2 regions of the Vagococcus sp. WN80Y genome follow, and region 1 is predicted to be linked to the other one. Evidence: riboswitches for the same ligand, from Rfam matches in the RefSeq annotation. Region 1 holds a riboswitch; the other holds the start of a gene.
The links. Region 1 has a riboswitch for cobalamin ahead of AC5KOD_RS09090 (cobyrinic acid a,c-diamide synthase CobB). Riboswitches for the same ligand answer to the same signal wherever they lie in the genome.
Positions count from the first base shown of each region.

Region 2: another riboswitch for cobalamin. It lies ahead of AC5KOD_RS07125 (1-propanol dehydrogenase PduQ); the one in region 1 lies ahead of AC5KOD_RS09090 (cobyrinic acid a,c-diamide synthase CobB).

Region 1 covers NZ_JCAQHY010000143.1:21,031-28,697, forward strand. The annotation lists gene AC5KOD_RS09075 (ECF transporter S component) at 260-754, shown strand; gene cobD (threonine-phosphate decarboxylase CobD) at 773-1,855, shown strand; gene AC5KOD_RS09085 (GHMP family kinase ATP-binding protein) at 1,848-2,729, shown strand; cobalamin riboswitch at 2,718-2,897, shown strand; gene AC5KOD_RS09090 (cobyrinic acid a,c-diamide synthase CobB) at 3,008-4,387, shown strand; gene cbiB (adenosylcobinamide-phosphate synthase CbiB) at 4,395-5,333, shown strand; gene AC5KOD_RS09100 (cobalt-precorrin-8 methylmutase) at 5,430-6,083, shown strand; gene cbiD (cobalt-precorrin-5B (C(1))-methyltransferase CbiD) at 6,084-7,205, shown strand; gene AC5KOD_RS09110 (cobalt-precorrin-7 (C(5))-methyltransferase) at 7,202-7,667, shown strand, end outside.
Region 2 covers NZ_JCAQHY010000133.1:27,951-35,617, forward strand. The annotation lists gene AC5KOD_RS07120 (BMC domain-containing protein) at 1-42, opposite strand, end outside; gene AC5KOD_RS07125 (1-propanol dehydrogenase PduQ) at 99-1,211, opposite strand; adenosylcobalamin (AdoCbl) riboswitch at 1,521-1,665, opposite strand; gene AC5KOD_RS07130 (cob(I)yrinic acid a,c-diamide adenosyltransferase) at 1,791-2,348, opposite strand; gene AC5KOD_RS07135 (EutP/PduV family microcompartment system protein) at 2,350-2,784, opposite strand; gene AC5KOD_RS07140 (BMC domain-containing protein) at 2,809-3,153, opposite strand; gene AC5KOD_RS07145 (oxidoreductase) at 3,214-4,320, opposite strand; gene AC5KOD_RS07150 (4Fe-4S dicluster domain-containing protein) at 4,678-6,030, shown strand; gene AC5KOD_RS07155 (BMC domain-containing protein) at 6,031-6,588, shown strand; gene AC5KOD_RS07160 (DUF4430 domain-containing protein) at 6,661-7,089, shown strand; gene AC5KOD_RS07165 (ECF transporter S component) at 7,076-7,603, shown strand.

The sequences.
Region 1 (7,667 bases):
TCTACTGTGTGGTGGATGAAAACTTGACTTTGCCGGCAATCCGGAAGACAAGGAAGTAAGAAGAAACCGAGTCAGAGCACTTGTTTAGACCATTTTTATAGACAATTCTATTGGGGATTTTGTCTTGTAATTCGTGAGAATCAATGGCGATTATTTACTAAATTACAAGGCATTCTGTGGAGCAGAGTGTCTTATTTGTTGTGTCCAAAAGTGAGTGTCTATACAGGAACTAAATGAGTGAGAAAGAGGAGGATGTAGGATGAATGTGAAAAAAATAACGTGGGTAAGCTTGTTGTTAGCAATGTGTGTGATTGGAGCAAATTTTAAAATTTTAGGGTCTATCGCCCTAGATTCGTTTCCAGCCTTTCTCGGGGCTATTATGCTAGGCCCAATTTATGGCGCTTTCCTTGGTGTTGCGGGTCATCTTATGTCAGCACTACTGTCTGGTTTTCCGCAATCTTTACCGCTTCATTTAGTAATAGCTGCTTTGATGGGGCTGTGCATGTTTGCTTTTGGCTGGATTAGAGAGCATGTCAAACCAGGAACGATTCAGAATAAGGTGATCAGCTGGGTTGTGGCTTATGTTATTAATGTGCCACTGGATTTGATCCTTTTATCCCCAGTTTTAAAGGAAGTCGTTTTCGTCTTATTTATTCCACTAACGCTAGCAACGTTGGTAAATTTAGGAATTACAGAAATGGTTTACCTGGTGCTACCCAGTCGAATCAAAGAGTTTAAAAGAAAGGCAGTCTAGTTTTTGGGGGATGGAACGATGAATAAACATGGTGGAAATCGTCAGGCCATAGAACGAGAATATGGAATTGGCAGTCAGACACTTCTTGATTTTAGTGCAAATATCAATCCTCTGGGGCTGTCGAGTAAGGTGCTTGAAACGATTCAAAAGGGGATGGCTGAGTTATGCCATTATCCAGATAGTGAATATGTTGATTTGCGAGATGCGATAGCTAGACGACATCAGCTTGCAAGTCATTATATATTGCCAGGCAATGGCGAAGCAGAAATAATTTATTTGTTATCAGCGAGCTTGAAGGCAAAAAAAGTGTTACTTTTAGCGCCAACATTTTCAGAATACGAACAGGCCTTTTCGATAATGGGTAGCGCGTTTGAGTATTTAGTGCTAAAAGAAGAAGAGCAATTTCAAGTGACACTTTCATCAATCTTAGCTTGTTTAAATCAACAGCCGACGATTGATTGCGTCTGCCTCTGCAATCCAAATAATCCAACAGGCCAACTTATTTCGCGAGAAGTATTGAAAGGCGTTTTGGATTATTGTGAGAGTCATGGCATTGATTTAATTGTGGATGAAGCCTTTATGGACTTTATTCCAAATGGGGATCAGCTTTCATTAATTCCTGAATGTGAGTTAAGTCAAAGGTTATATGTATTGCGGTCGTTGACTAAGTTTTATGCGATTCCTGGTCTTCGATTAGGTTATATAGTGACGGGGAATCAAGAGACACTTAGAGAGATGAAACGTCAGCAAATTCCTTGGAGTATTAATACGTTAGCAGCTGCAGTTGGACAAACTATTTTTGACGATCGCGTCTATGAACAAGAGACGCATCACTTGATTAGAACTCAGCGTGTCTATTTGCAGCAAGCATTAGCAGAATACGAGCAGTTAAGTGTATTTCCTTCCAGTAGCAATTATTTATTATTCAAAGTTAAGGGAGTTAGTAAACTGCGTGAACAATTACTAAAAGAGGGTATTTTAATTCGGTCTTGTGCTAATTATCGTGGACTCACGGATCATTATTTTCGTATAGCAGTTAGAGGCGTTGAAGAAAATCAACGGCTGATAAAAGCGATCAAGGTGGTTCTGACTGATGCTTAGGCGTGTTCAAGTAAGCTGTCCGGGATCTTGTGGTGAATTGTTTCAAGGGTTTATTGGCGAGACAGAATATTTGGTGACTCTTCCTCTCAGCCTATTTAACACGGTCACGATTGAATTAAGTTCAGTAAATCGATTTCCAAGTTGCAGTAAAATTAGGCAAGCCTTTGAGCTAACCTGTGATTATTTTGTTTTATCGACTTCAGAGAGACCACCTGTTCATGTGACCGTAGAACAGAGATTGCCGATTAGTAAAGGCATGTCGAGTAGTACAGCAGATATTGTGGCAACCATTTACGGAACGAGTCGTTTGTTAGAGAGAGAGATTAGCGAAGAGGCTGTGGCTTTAATCTGTTGTCAAATTGAAAAAACGGATAGTTTGTTATTTTCTCAGCTATCAGTGATGGCAGCTGCGACAGGTGACGTTATTTATCAAGGAGACTGGCAGCCGGAATTGCAAGTTCTTGTACTTGAAGCAGCAGCTACAATTAATACTGAGAGCTTTCATCAAGAGCGAACCACTACTTTAGCTAAACAACAAGCGACTGAGTATCTTTCAATTTTTGAAAGGTTTAAAGAAGCGATAATGACGCAATCATTGGAAAAAATTGGTCACGTTGCTACGGCAAGTAGTTGTTTAAATCAGCAACTGTTGGCTAAGCCCTTTTTTCAAGAGCTGTTAGCGTTAGTTGAGCATTATGAGTTTCTGGGATTAATGGTAGCTCATAGTGGAACAGTTGTCGGATTTTTATTAGAGCAGGATCGTGAGCTTCCAAAAGAGCTGTTAAATTATTTACAGGGCGACCTAATCAGTCAAGCGTATCCTAAGTATTATCTTACGAAAACGACATTTGGTGGACCGAGATTTGAAACATAATTAAATGATTAAATGAGCAATCGAGATCAGCAGGGAAAAAGGTGTGAAGCCTTTACAGCCCCTAGCTACTGTAAGACGGACAAGATCAACAAACCACTGTTGGATGACGGGAAGGGTTGATGGCGGATGAAGTCGAGTCAGGATATCTGCCTCTCGATAACAAACACAATCTAAGGGTGTGATGTGTGAGTCGCTTAAGCTTATTTCCAACACCCTAATTCTTTTTAGGGTGTTTTTGTGAGTTGAATGAGAAGTTATGTGTGAGAGGAAGTGAACTGATGAAACGCGTGGTAATTGCAGGAACAGGTAGTGGTGTTGGCAAAACTACAGTCACAATTGGCATCATGGCGGCGCTTAGAGCTAAGGGGCTAAAGGTTCAGCCCTTTAAAGTGGGACCGGATTATGTTGATACAGCATATCAAACACGAGTGACTGGGATTCTTAGTCGAAATTTAGATAGTTTTTTGATTCAAGATGAATCTGTTTTGAAGCAGTTATTTAATCAGCAATTAGAAAAAGCGGATATTGGTGTTGTAGAAGGCGTTATGGGATTGTTTGATGGGTTGGGTACCGATAAGGATAATTGTTCAACAAGCTCGATTGCCAAGCAGTTAGATGTGCCTGTTGTGCTAGTAATCGATGGCAAAGCAACTTCGACCTCAGCCGCAGCGATGGTTAAGGGATTTGCTGATTTTGACACTGAGTTGAATGTTGCTGGTGTTATTTTAAACAGAATAGCAAGTAACACTCATTTTGAACTAGTAAAAAAGAGTATTGAGCGCTATACGAACGTACCTGTCTTGGGGTATTTGCCAAAAAACTTGAGCTTTCATCTTCCTTCACGTCAATTGGGCTTAGTACCTGAACTAGAGATGACTGATTTGAGTCAAGAATTAGCTGAATTAGTTGCTATAGTAAATGAAACAATTGATTTAGATCGCCTAGTGAAACTTTCTACTAATTCTGAAGAGGAGAAATCATGCGCTGCGATTGTCGCTCCTTTTTATGAGCCGGTTAAGCAACCTGTTCGCTTAGCTTATGCTTATGATGAAGCGTTTAATTTCTATTATCAAGATAACTTAGAAGTGTTTGAAGCAAAAGGGGTGACGCTAGTACCGTTTAGTCCAATTAGAGATACTGTTTTACCAGAGGCAGATTTTTATTATTTTGGCGGCGGTTATCCAGAGGAATACGGCAAAGAGTTAATGGAGAATCAGTCAATAAGACAGGAGATCTTGGCTAAACATGAAGAGGGTCTGCCAATTTACGCGGAATGTGGTGGCTTGATGTACTTAGGCGAGTTTTTGGAAAGCGAAGGCGAGTTATACGAGATGGTCGGGGTTTTTCAAGGGACAAGCAAAATGACTAAGGGGTTAAAACGATTTGGTTATTGTCAGGGGGAAGCTCTAGTAGACACTCCTATTTGCCCCAAAAGCACGGTTTTATACGGTCATGAGTTTCATCATTCTATTTTTGAAACAAAGGAACAGCCAATTATGAAGATGAGCAAATACCGAGATGGTGAAAAGGTGGCGAGTTGGTCTGGTGGTTATTTGAAGAAGCAGACATTTGCTAGCTACCTTCATCTTCATTTTTTTCAAGATCCGTTGATTTTGGCTTGGCTTTTAGGAAAGGCAGCTGAGACTCTTGAGAAGTGATAATTTAGTGATCATCTTAGCATTTGTGATGGATTTAATTTTAGGTGATCCATACTCTTGGCCTCATCCGATTAAATTAATCGGTACGAGTATTGGGAAATTGGATCAAGTTATCCAACACCGAGTGATAACTAAAAAAATGAAGTACGTTGCTGGATTTTTCTTATGGCTTGTGATTGTTGGTGGGACGGGCGTAGTGACGACCTGTTTACTAGTAGTTTCTTATCAGATTAATCCTTGGTTCGGCTCAATCATCGCAGTATATCTAAGCTATACAACCTTAGCGATTAAAAGTTTACGGGTTGAGGCTGAAAAAATTGTGAAGGTTTTGAAAAATGGCTCGCTAGGTGATGCTAGAAAGCAGGTCGGAATGATTGTTGGCAGGGAAACATCAGATTTAACTGAGTCGGAAATATGTCAGGCAACGATTGAGACAGTGGCAGAAAATACTAATGATGGGGTGGTTGCGCCGCTTTTTTACTTAGCAATTGGCGGTCCTGTTTTGGGTATGATGTACAAAGCGGTTAATACCCTTGATTCGATGGTCGGCTATAAGAATAGCACTCATTTGGAGGTTGGGGCTACATCAGCAATTTTAGATGATATATTCAGTTTTATCCCTGCTAGAATAACTTGGGTATTGATGGTGTTAGTCAGCTTTTTGTTTGGCTATAGAGGGGCTGAGGCACTGCGAATTGGTTGGCGGGACCGTTATCAACACAAAAGTCCTAATAGTGGCTTGCCAGAAGCTGTTGTTGCAGGGGCTTTAGGAATTCAGCTAGGCGGAACTCATAGGTATCATGGAGTCGAAGTGATTAAACCCACAATCGGTGAAGACACTCGTGCTGTTGAGAAGAATGATATAAACAAAACAATTCGACTCTTATATGGGACGAGCGCGCTAGCACTAATAGTGGTATGCAGTGTTAAATGGTGGTGGTTTTAACTAGCTATAGAATTAATTGAAGAACCTTTAGAAAATAAGTGCCTGTATCCGTTTGTTAAGTAAAGAGGGGATCAGCGAAAAAGAGGAGTAATATTTATGTCAAATAGAACCTATCAGAAAAATCCGGGATTAATTGAGAAGGAAAGTTTTATCATGATTCAAGATATTATTGATGAAATCGAGCCAGACTATAGTTTCGAGAGTTCTCTTCATGAAGCAATTATTAAGCGGGCAATACACACGACAGCTGATTTTGATTATATGCACAGCTTAGTTTTTACTCATGGGGTTATTAATAAAATTCAAGAGGTTATCGCAAAAGGTGGGACGATTTTTACGGATACAAATATGGCTCTAAGTGGCATCAACAAACGCTTGTTAGATTCTTATGGCTGTGAGTATCATTGTTTCGTTGCGAATCCAGAAGTTGCTGAGCTAGCTAAAGAAAAGGAAATGACTCGTTCTATGGCTGCGATTGAAGTCGCTGCGAAGCAGGACGGTCCTAAGTGCTTTGTTTTGGGAAATGCGCCCACAGCTATCTATAAAATTTTAGAAATGGTTGAAGCCGGTCAACTTGAAGCAGAAGCAGTAGTAGGTGTTCCTGTTGGCTTTGTTGGTGCAGCTGAATCAAAGGATGAGTTAGCTGCTAGTCAGATTCCTGCAATAGTAGCTCTTGGACGAAAGGGAGGCAGTAATTTGGCCGCTGCGATTGTCAATGCTCTTCTTTACAATATGCCGGAGCGTGATTAGGTGGAAGAATATGTTTACTATAATGGTAAAAAATTGCGAAAAGGGTATACAACAGGGACTTGTGCAAGCGGAGCGGCTTTAGCGGCTTTACAAATGTTAATAAGTCGCGAGGTTATAGAAGCAATTGCAATCAAAACAGCTTCTGATGTGTCGCTGATGTTACCTTTAGTTGATTTTGAGATTGGCGAACATTATGCTGTTGCTGCCATTGAAAAGGATGGTGGAGATGATGCCGATGCGACGCATAAAATGTGGATTTATGCTCGTGTTGAATTGACGAATGATAGTGTGATTGAGATAGATGGAGGGGAAGGGATTGGTCGAGTAACTCAAGTTGGGTTACCGATACCAGTAGGTCAGGCAGCAATTAACCCTGTTCCTCGGAGAATGATTAAAGAAAGTTTGGCGCCTCATTTACCTGACGGTCTTGGTGCAAACGTATTGATCTATGCACCTGAAGGGAAGGAAAGAAGTAAACAAACTTTTAATAGTCGTTTGGGAATCGTAGGTGGTATTAGTATTTTAGGCACGACGGGCATCGTGACGCCGATGTCGGAGGAAGGGTGGAAAAAGTCAATCAGCTTGGAGTTGGAGATGAAGTACCAACAGGGGGCTCGTAAAATCGTGTTAACTCCGGGAAATTATGGCGAAGAATTTGTTAAAAACAACTTGAATATCCCTTTAGAGAATGTGGTGAATATGAGTAATTTTGTTGGTTATGTGCTAAAAGAAGTTCAACGAATCGGGTATCAAGAAGTGTTGATGGTAGGACATATTGGTAAATTTATAAAAATTGCGGCAGGTATCTTTTCAACACACAGCAAAGATGCCGATGCACGTAATGAAGTGTTAATCGCGAATCTTGCGTTATTAGGTGCTGATCGCTCAATTTTAGAGCGTGTCAATCAGTGTAATACAACAGAGGCTGCTGGAGATATTATTGAGGAGTATGGCCTAGAAGAAGTTTATCAAGTGATTGTGACGAAGATCAAACAACGAAGTGAGCTATTACTCAAATACAAAAAAACGGCAGTCAGTATTGATGTTGTGATGTTTTCCTCAACACGAGGATTATTAGCAAGCACTAAAGCTTTGGCGGAATTGGAGGCAGAATATCAGTGATTACGATTGTTGGCATTGGGCCAGGGAAGCGCGACTTGATTTTAAATGAAGGCTTGGAGCTGATTCGCCAAGGGGATATTGTGATTGGGAGTATGAGACAATTAGCTGTTTTTCCAGAATTAGCTGAAGAAAAGCAACAGGTTTTACCTAAAAAATTAAGCGATCTAAAGTTTTTTTTAGAGGGAAATATTGATAAAGAGTGTGTGGTTCTAGCATCAGGAGATCCGTTATTGTATGGCATAGGCAATTGGTTGAGTCGTCAATTTTCTGATAATCAAGTGAGGATTATTTCTGGCATTAGTTCGATTCAGTATTTATTTGCGAAAATGAAGTTGTCGCAAAATGATTGCTATTTAACCAGCAGTCACGGTAAGCAACCGGATATGGAGTTGCTAATCATGTTACCTAAAGTAGCTATGGTGACAGATAGAGAGTTTGGGCCTTATGAAATTGCTCAAGCGA
Region 2 (7,667 bases), on a different contig from region 1:
TCCCGGCACATACTCTTGAATTAAACGTTGTTTATCACTCATCTAAACGCCTTCTTTCCACTATCTGCTTGAATTATAAGCCAGTTTCCTCATAACTGTCAAAACAAACTTAAAATAATTTGCTTAACTTGTTCCTTTGTTGGTTGAACAGGATTGGTACGAGTCGTTGGATCTAACAATGCCTCTTGTTCAACTTGGTGCAACTCTGATTGATATGTTTCCCGGATAAAGCCGGCCTCTAAAAATGAAGCGGGCATTTCTAATTTTTGTCTTAAATCAATCACTTCATTAACAAGATGACGAACTCCCACTTTTCCATGAGAGTTAGCTAAGCCTTGTTTACGAGCCAATTGAGCATACTTATCAAGTGCGCGTTGACTCTCATTCGCATTGAATTGAATAATACTAGGTAGCAATACACCATTAATTCTACCATGAGGCATATGTAATTTACCTCCGAGCGTGTGTGCAATACCGTGGCATAATCCTAACGATGCCTGATTGAATGCCATACCAGCAATACAAGAAGCATAATGAACTTTCTCCCGTGCCTCCATATCTTCACCGTTTCTATAAGCTCGTTCTAAATACTTAAAAATCAACTCAGCAGCTTTTTCAGCCAATGCATCAGAAAAGTCGTTGGCACCTGTTGAAACATAAGCCTCAAGTGCATGAGTTAACACATCCATTCCTGTATCAGCAGTGATTTTGGGTGGGACCGTTTTTACTAAACGAGCATCTAAAATTGCTTTATCAGGCTGCAATAGCTCATCCACCAGCGGATATTTTAACCCAACACTCGGATTAGTAATAACTGCAAAATTCGTGACCTCAGAACCAGTCCCACTAGTCGTCGGAATGACAATCATCGCTAATTCAGAGATGATTTCAAGCTTAATTCCAAAAAACTTAATAGCTTTGGCTGCATCAATTGCTGACCCACCTCCAAAAGCGATCATGAGAGTTGGCTTAAAGCTGGCTAATGTTGCCACCCCACTCACTACGTTATCTATCGTCGGATCTGGCACAATATCAGTGAACACATCATAGATATTGGACTCGTTTATATGATTGGTCACAAAATCAATCAAGTGAGAGTCAACCATAAATTTATCTGTCACTATGCAAATTCGCTCATTCGAATACTCTCCCAAACAAACCAAAGCATCATTACCAATAAAAATATGCGTATTAAAATTTAATTGCTCCATCTTTCCACCTCCGAAAAAATACAAAAAGCTACCTAAAAAAGACCAGTTTCGACCTTTTAGGTAGCGTCATTGCCAACTAAAACTTAAAAATTCAAAATAAAAAAGGCAGTAGGAGCACGTCATTGTGCCAAGACTTACTTCTTAGTAAGTCATTTCCTTTTGCCTAATGTTTTATCACACGTCTATGTGCTGAGAGCTTGTTGCATCTCTTAGTAACGCACTCATAATAAATTGATTCGTTCAATTTAACTTGTCAGTCGGCACACTTGAATAAAACAATAGGCAATTCTTTAGTTAGCTCAAAAGCCAACCATACCTTCTGTTTTACCACGAAACAGTAAGTACCTGGTTAAGAATAGAAAGACCTGACTTAAAGCCGAAGCTCATTACAGTGGCGGGACCGTGTTGGATTTACACCAAACTTCCATCTATTTAAAACCTTAGACAATCTTTATCACACATTCATATTAGCATAACAAAAAAAAGAATACAACAGCTAACGAATTATTTTCCCAAAAAATAATTACCGCTTTCAACCATTGATTTAGAACACTTTCTATATATTCTTTTTAGAGCTCATTAATTATAAAACACTTGACTGTTACGGCGATAATTAATATCAGGTCGTCCTTCACGGAAGTTAACAAGACGTGCAGCAGCAAAAAAATAATCCGACAACCTGTTTAAAAATATTAGCACATCTGTATTTATTTCCTCTTCAAGACTTGTCGCAACCACATACCGCTCTGCACGGCGAGCAATCGTTCGAGCAACATGTAACTGGCTTGCGATCGGATCACCTCCAGGTAAAATAAATTCCTTAATTTCTGGCGGTGAGACTGCATACTTATCAATACAGCTTTCTAGCCATTTGGTTGGTACCTCATCCGTTCGATAGCCTTTTGAACTGTTTGGTGTTGCCATATCTGTCCCGCAATCAAACAAAATTTGTTGAATCTCAATTAAATCTTTCTTTATATCAGGACTACTCTTCATCTGACTAATAATCACACCAATATAAGAATTTAATTCATCTGTTGTCCCATATGCTACCACTCGATTGGCACATTTTTTTACTTTTTCACCACCAATAATACTTGTGTCACCTTTATCACCAGTCTTTGTATAGATTTTCATCTTAACCCTCCTTTAAAAATGATAACAAGTCCTCTACTCCTTGATTGGTCAACGCTGATAATTGAAAAACCGTCTGGACTCCCGCAGCTAGCAAACTGGCTTCCGTCATTTGTATCTCCTTTTCGGTAGTAGCTAGATCAATTTTAGTTACAATCCCAATACTTGGTTTAGAAAACATGGTCGCAAATCCTGGCGGAAAGGTATTAAAATTTTCATTAACACTTTGAAGTAACCCGATGACATCTGCTTGTGCTGAGGTTACTTGAAGCGCACTGTAATATTGGCGTCTTTGAGTAAACTCACCTGGCGTGTCAATGATATCAAGCCCATGCTCAATCGCTTGTGTCTTTTGATAGACTATTTCAGAGCCCTGTAATCGCTGTGTCAGGCTTGTTTTTCCCGTTCCAACAGCTCCAACTAACATAATCTTCTTCATAACAACACCTCTCGCCTCTTTTTATTATGACCGTGTTATAGTTGCTCCTTTAATATGTAACAATGAATCCAGCGTCATTATCACAGCCTGTAATCCAGCTTCAACGGCTGTCACATCTCCAGCCATTACAACTGCACCACTGAACCGATCCATAAAAGCAATTTTAACATTAGCTGCTTTTGTTGCAACATCGGAAGCCACAATTGCCGCTTCACTTGGTGTAATTGTTAAAATACCTAGGGCCTGATGTTGAAACTCCAAAATCCCTATTTTTTCGTAAACTTTTTGATCTGGACTTGCAATGATATGAGCAATTGTTACTTGTCTTCCAGGAACTGATTCTTGAATCACACGTTGTTTCTCTTCCAAAGATCCTCACCTCACTCTTTCTTTAAAACTTACTTCTACCCAAGTCTCTTTCACGATTAATTAGCGATAAAGATACCAATCAGCTGATTCTTGAACGCTTTTCCATAATCGACGTGGAATGACTAATCGTTGTCTCTCCTTGCCAGTCAATTCAGTTTCCACTAATTCAATTGGCGTTCCTTTTAACACTAGTTTAGCCCACTCAGGCTGCAAAACAAATGGACGACAGGCAGAAACCAGTTGACACCGATCCAAAGCCATATCAACCTCTGCTGATTGCAATAAATTTCCGCAACCAATAATCGGAACATTCGGAGACATCACTTTTAACATCTCTAATAAATCAACTAACTGTGACTCAATCATCACTTTTTGTAAAATATTCTGACTCGTCACATGGAGGTAATCTAATGGATAGTCATTTAAAGCTTGAATAATCAATAAACTATCATAAAAACTCTCTTGACGCTTGGCTCTATCGGTCACCATAGTATCTTCAAGTGACAATCTAAGCCCCAAAGCAAATGGTTGCTTTGCATAACTCGCAACCACCCTTTTTCCTCTTTCAATAATTTTGCACAAAAATCGGAGACGATTGCTCAAACTGCCACCCCAACGATCCTTACGTTGATTCCAACTAGGCATTAAAAATTGTTGAGGTAAATATGAATTTGAAGCATGAATTTCAACTCCATCAAAACCAGCTTTAATAGCTCGAATAATAGCTTGCTCATAATCCTGAATGATGGTCTCAATTCCTTCCTCATTCAACTCATCATAACAAACTGGACCCAAGTTATCAGACTCTTTGCTGACACAAACGTATCGAGGTTGCTTGACAAAGTATGTCATACCACCTCCATGATACAGCTGTAAGAAGGCTTTAGTTCCAGACTGTTGTACCGCTTTAGCTACTTGCTTTAAGCTAGAAAGTTGGTAATCATGACTGACTCCTAAGCCATATTCATAAGCTTTTCCAGTTGAACTTACATAAGCTGACGCAACCACTATCGCTGCTACATCACCAGTTCGCTTGGCAAAAAAAGCTAATTCATTTGTTGATACGAGGCCATTTAAAGTGCTATCCAGTGTTGAAATTGGCGCAAAGAATAATCGATTTTTTAACTTTACTCCCGATGATAGTATCAACGGTTCGTCAACTCTCATTTAGTTCACCTCACTTATCCAATTAACTGCTAGAAAAAAAACGACGCAAAAAAGAAGGAACTCTTTTGCATCGTTGCATTCTGTATTATCTTACACCCTTGTAAGCGTCATCTCAACAATTATCATAGCAAATGTTCGAAGATCAGTCAAAGATAAAATATTTTTCACAAACAATAACACCAATTATTTGTTATAAAAAACCGCTAATTGGTTGATTATTTCTTACATTCTTTAACTATTTTGGCTTCTTAAAAATTAAATCACCAGTTAATTAGTATTGATTTAGTTAATGTCAGGGCTTACAATGAAACTGACAATGGCGTCTACACTAAAAATAGAAAAGATGTAGGTGATAAAATGTTATTAGAAAAAATCCATAATTCAGGAATTGTCGGAGCAGGTGGTGCTGGTTTTCCGACAGCCAAAAAACTTAATGCTAAAGCAGAATACTTAATTATTAATGCTGCAGAATGTGAACCCTTACTTAAAACGGATCATTATGTCATGAAACATTTTGCAGAAAAATGTATTCAAGCAATTACAGAAGTTGGTAAAAGCGTCGAAGCAGAAAAGATTGTGATTGTTACAAAAGAGCATTACAAAGAAGAAATCGCCTCTTTAACACAAGCAATTGAATCATTTGATGCCCCAATAACTATACACACTATGGGAAATTTTTATCCAGCTGGAGATGAACAAATCATGGTGTTTGAAGTCACTGGCAGGACTGTTCCCCCTGGTGGCATACCCTTGCAAGTTGGTTGCGTCGTCTCAAATATCACAACCATGCTTAACGTTTACCATGCATTCGTTAATGAGCAACCTTTAACCGAAAAATTGTTAACCATAACTGGTGCAGTTAATCATCCAACAATGTTGTCAGTTCCCATTGGTACGCCTTTTTCAAAGTGTCTAGAGCTAGCTGGTGGCACCCCACTAACACAATTCATCTTTTTAAACGGTGGACCGATGATGGGTAAGATCGGCAATCATACAAACTTCGATGATCAAGTTGTAACTAAAACTACCTCTGGCATTATTATTCTTGAAGAGCGAGAGTACTTGTATAAACTACACGAAAGACAGATGATTCAAATTATTAATCAGGCAAAGTCCTCCTGTATTCAATGTACCCTTTGTACGGATCTCTGTCCGAGGTATCAAATTGGGCACCCACTTCACCCGCACCAGGTAATGAGACACCTTTCGATGACTGAAGTTCCTGCTGATATAGACGATGACCCTGTTTGGAAGCAAGCCGTACTTTGTTGTGAATGCGGAATTTGTGAAGTAATTGCCTGCCCGATGTCTTTATCACCTCGTCAAGTTAACATTTATGTTAAACAGCGCTTAGCAGAAAAAGGCATTCGTTATGCGTATGATGGACAAGAATTAACACCACAACCAATGCGTGATTATCAAAAGACACCACCGAAAAACATTTTATTAAAAATGGGACTTGAAAAATATGCTGATAATGATTTAACTCATTTAATCTCTTATGAAGCCGATGAGGTCTTTATTCCAACAAAAATGCATATCGGAGCACCTTGTCAACCAGTCGTTGAAAAAGGACAACATGTCAAAAAAGGACAGCTAATTGCAACTTTAGATAATGACGCTCTTGGTGCCCCTATTCATGCAAGTATTAGCGGAGAAGTCATCGCTATCGGTGATCAGCTCATCCATATTCGAAAGGTCGTGGCATAAATGATGGAAATTGATACACTTGGTTTTTTAGAGCTTAATAGTATCGCCAAAGGGATTGAGGCAGTGGACTTTATGCTAAAAGCAGCTGATTGTGAATTAATCTCAGCAAAGGCTAGTTGTCCAGGTAAATATTATATTCTAATTTCTGGTAAAGTAGATTCAATTGATCGTTCAATCAGTGAAGGCGCTAGGATTGGTGGTATGCACGTTGTTGGTAAACTTGTAATCCCTAGAATCAACCCACAAGTTATTCGTGCAATTAATATGACACATGTTCCAGAAAATGCTCAAGCAGTGGGCGCCATCGAATACTATTCAGCGGCAGGTTCTATTATTGCTGCTGACTATGCAGTAAAAGCCGCCGATGTTGATCTCATTAGTTTACAATTAGCTACCGGAATTGCTGGCAAGTCTTTTGTTGTTTTGACTGGCGATGTTGATGCTGTTAAAGCAGCTGTTCATGCAGGAGTTGAAGGAGCCAAAGATGAGGCAATGATCATTAACCATATTGTTCTACCTAATCCTCGAAAAGAATTGATTAATAGTTTAGTATTTTAAGTCTAGACTTCACAAACATAACCAAGTAAGATAGAATTAAGACACGCAATAACATTATTTGGAGGAATAGAAATGAAAGAATTATCAAAAGTATCACGTTTACTGAGTCTCTTAATTGTTGGGTCATTAGTAATTTTAGTTGGCTGCAGTAAAAATGAGCAAGAAACAGGAACTGAGTCAAGCAAAGCGGCTAACTCCACTACTCAAACAAGTACAGTTGAAGAAATCAGTGTGACAATTAGCTTGATTCAAGATGAAAAAGAAGCAAATAAAAAAACAATTACAGTTTCTAAAGATAGCAATCTGATGGAGGTTGTACAAGAAAATTTTGATGTTAAAGAAAAAGACGGTATGATCACTTCTATCGATGGTGTCGAACAAAACACTACTGACGGCACTTATTGGACCTATATGATAAACGATGAGATGGTTAATACAGGAGCCAAAGACACTCCCTTAGCAGATGGCGATAAAGTAGTGTTCACCTATGCTAAATTCTAATAATAAAACAGCCTTTTCTGTTAAAGAAATTGCCAATTTATCATTAATGGTCGCGGCTTGCGTTGTCGGTCGATTGATGTTTCAATTTATTCCAAACGTTCAACCAATGACCTCTATTTTATTAATTATGACTCTGAATCGCGGATTAAAACAAGGGTTAATTGTCAGTCTTTTGTCAGTCATTGTAACCAATCTCTACTTAGGGATGGGCGTCTGGACTCTAGCCCAATTAGCTAGTTATGCAGCAATCTTGATTGTTTTTTATCTACTTGGAAAGTTGCCATTTTTTAAGAAAAACTTGATTTTACAAGCCTTTTTTAGTTTTTTAGCCGGTTTTTTATACGGTCTAATTATTAGTTTAGTTAGCTATAAACTATACGGAATTACCGCGTTCTTGCCCTACTACATTCAAGGACTATCCTTTGATTTTTTACATGCCATTGGGAATGTCGGGTTCTATCTCATACTAGCACCACTTTTTAAACAACTTTTGAACAAGTATGATACTCGCTAAAACCTAATTCAAAAAAGAAGAGGGTGGGACAAACACTCATGAGGGCTATCGCCCTCACCAAACA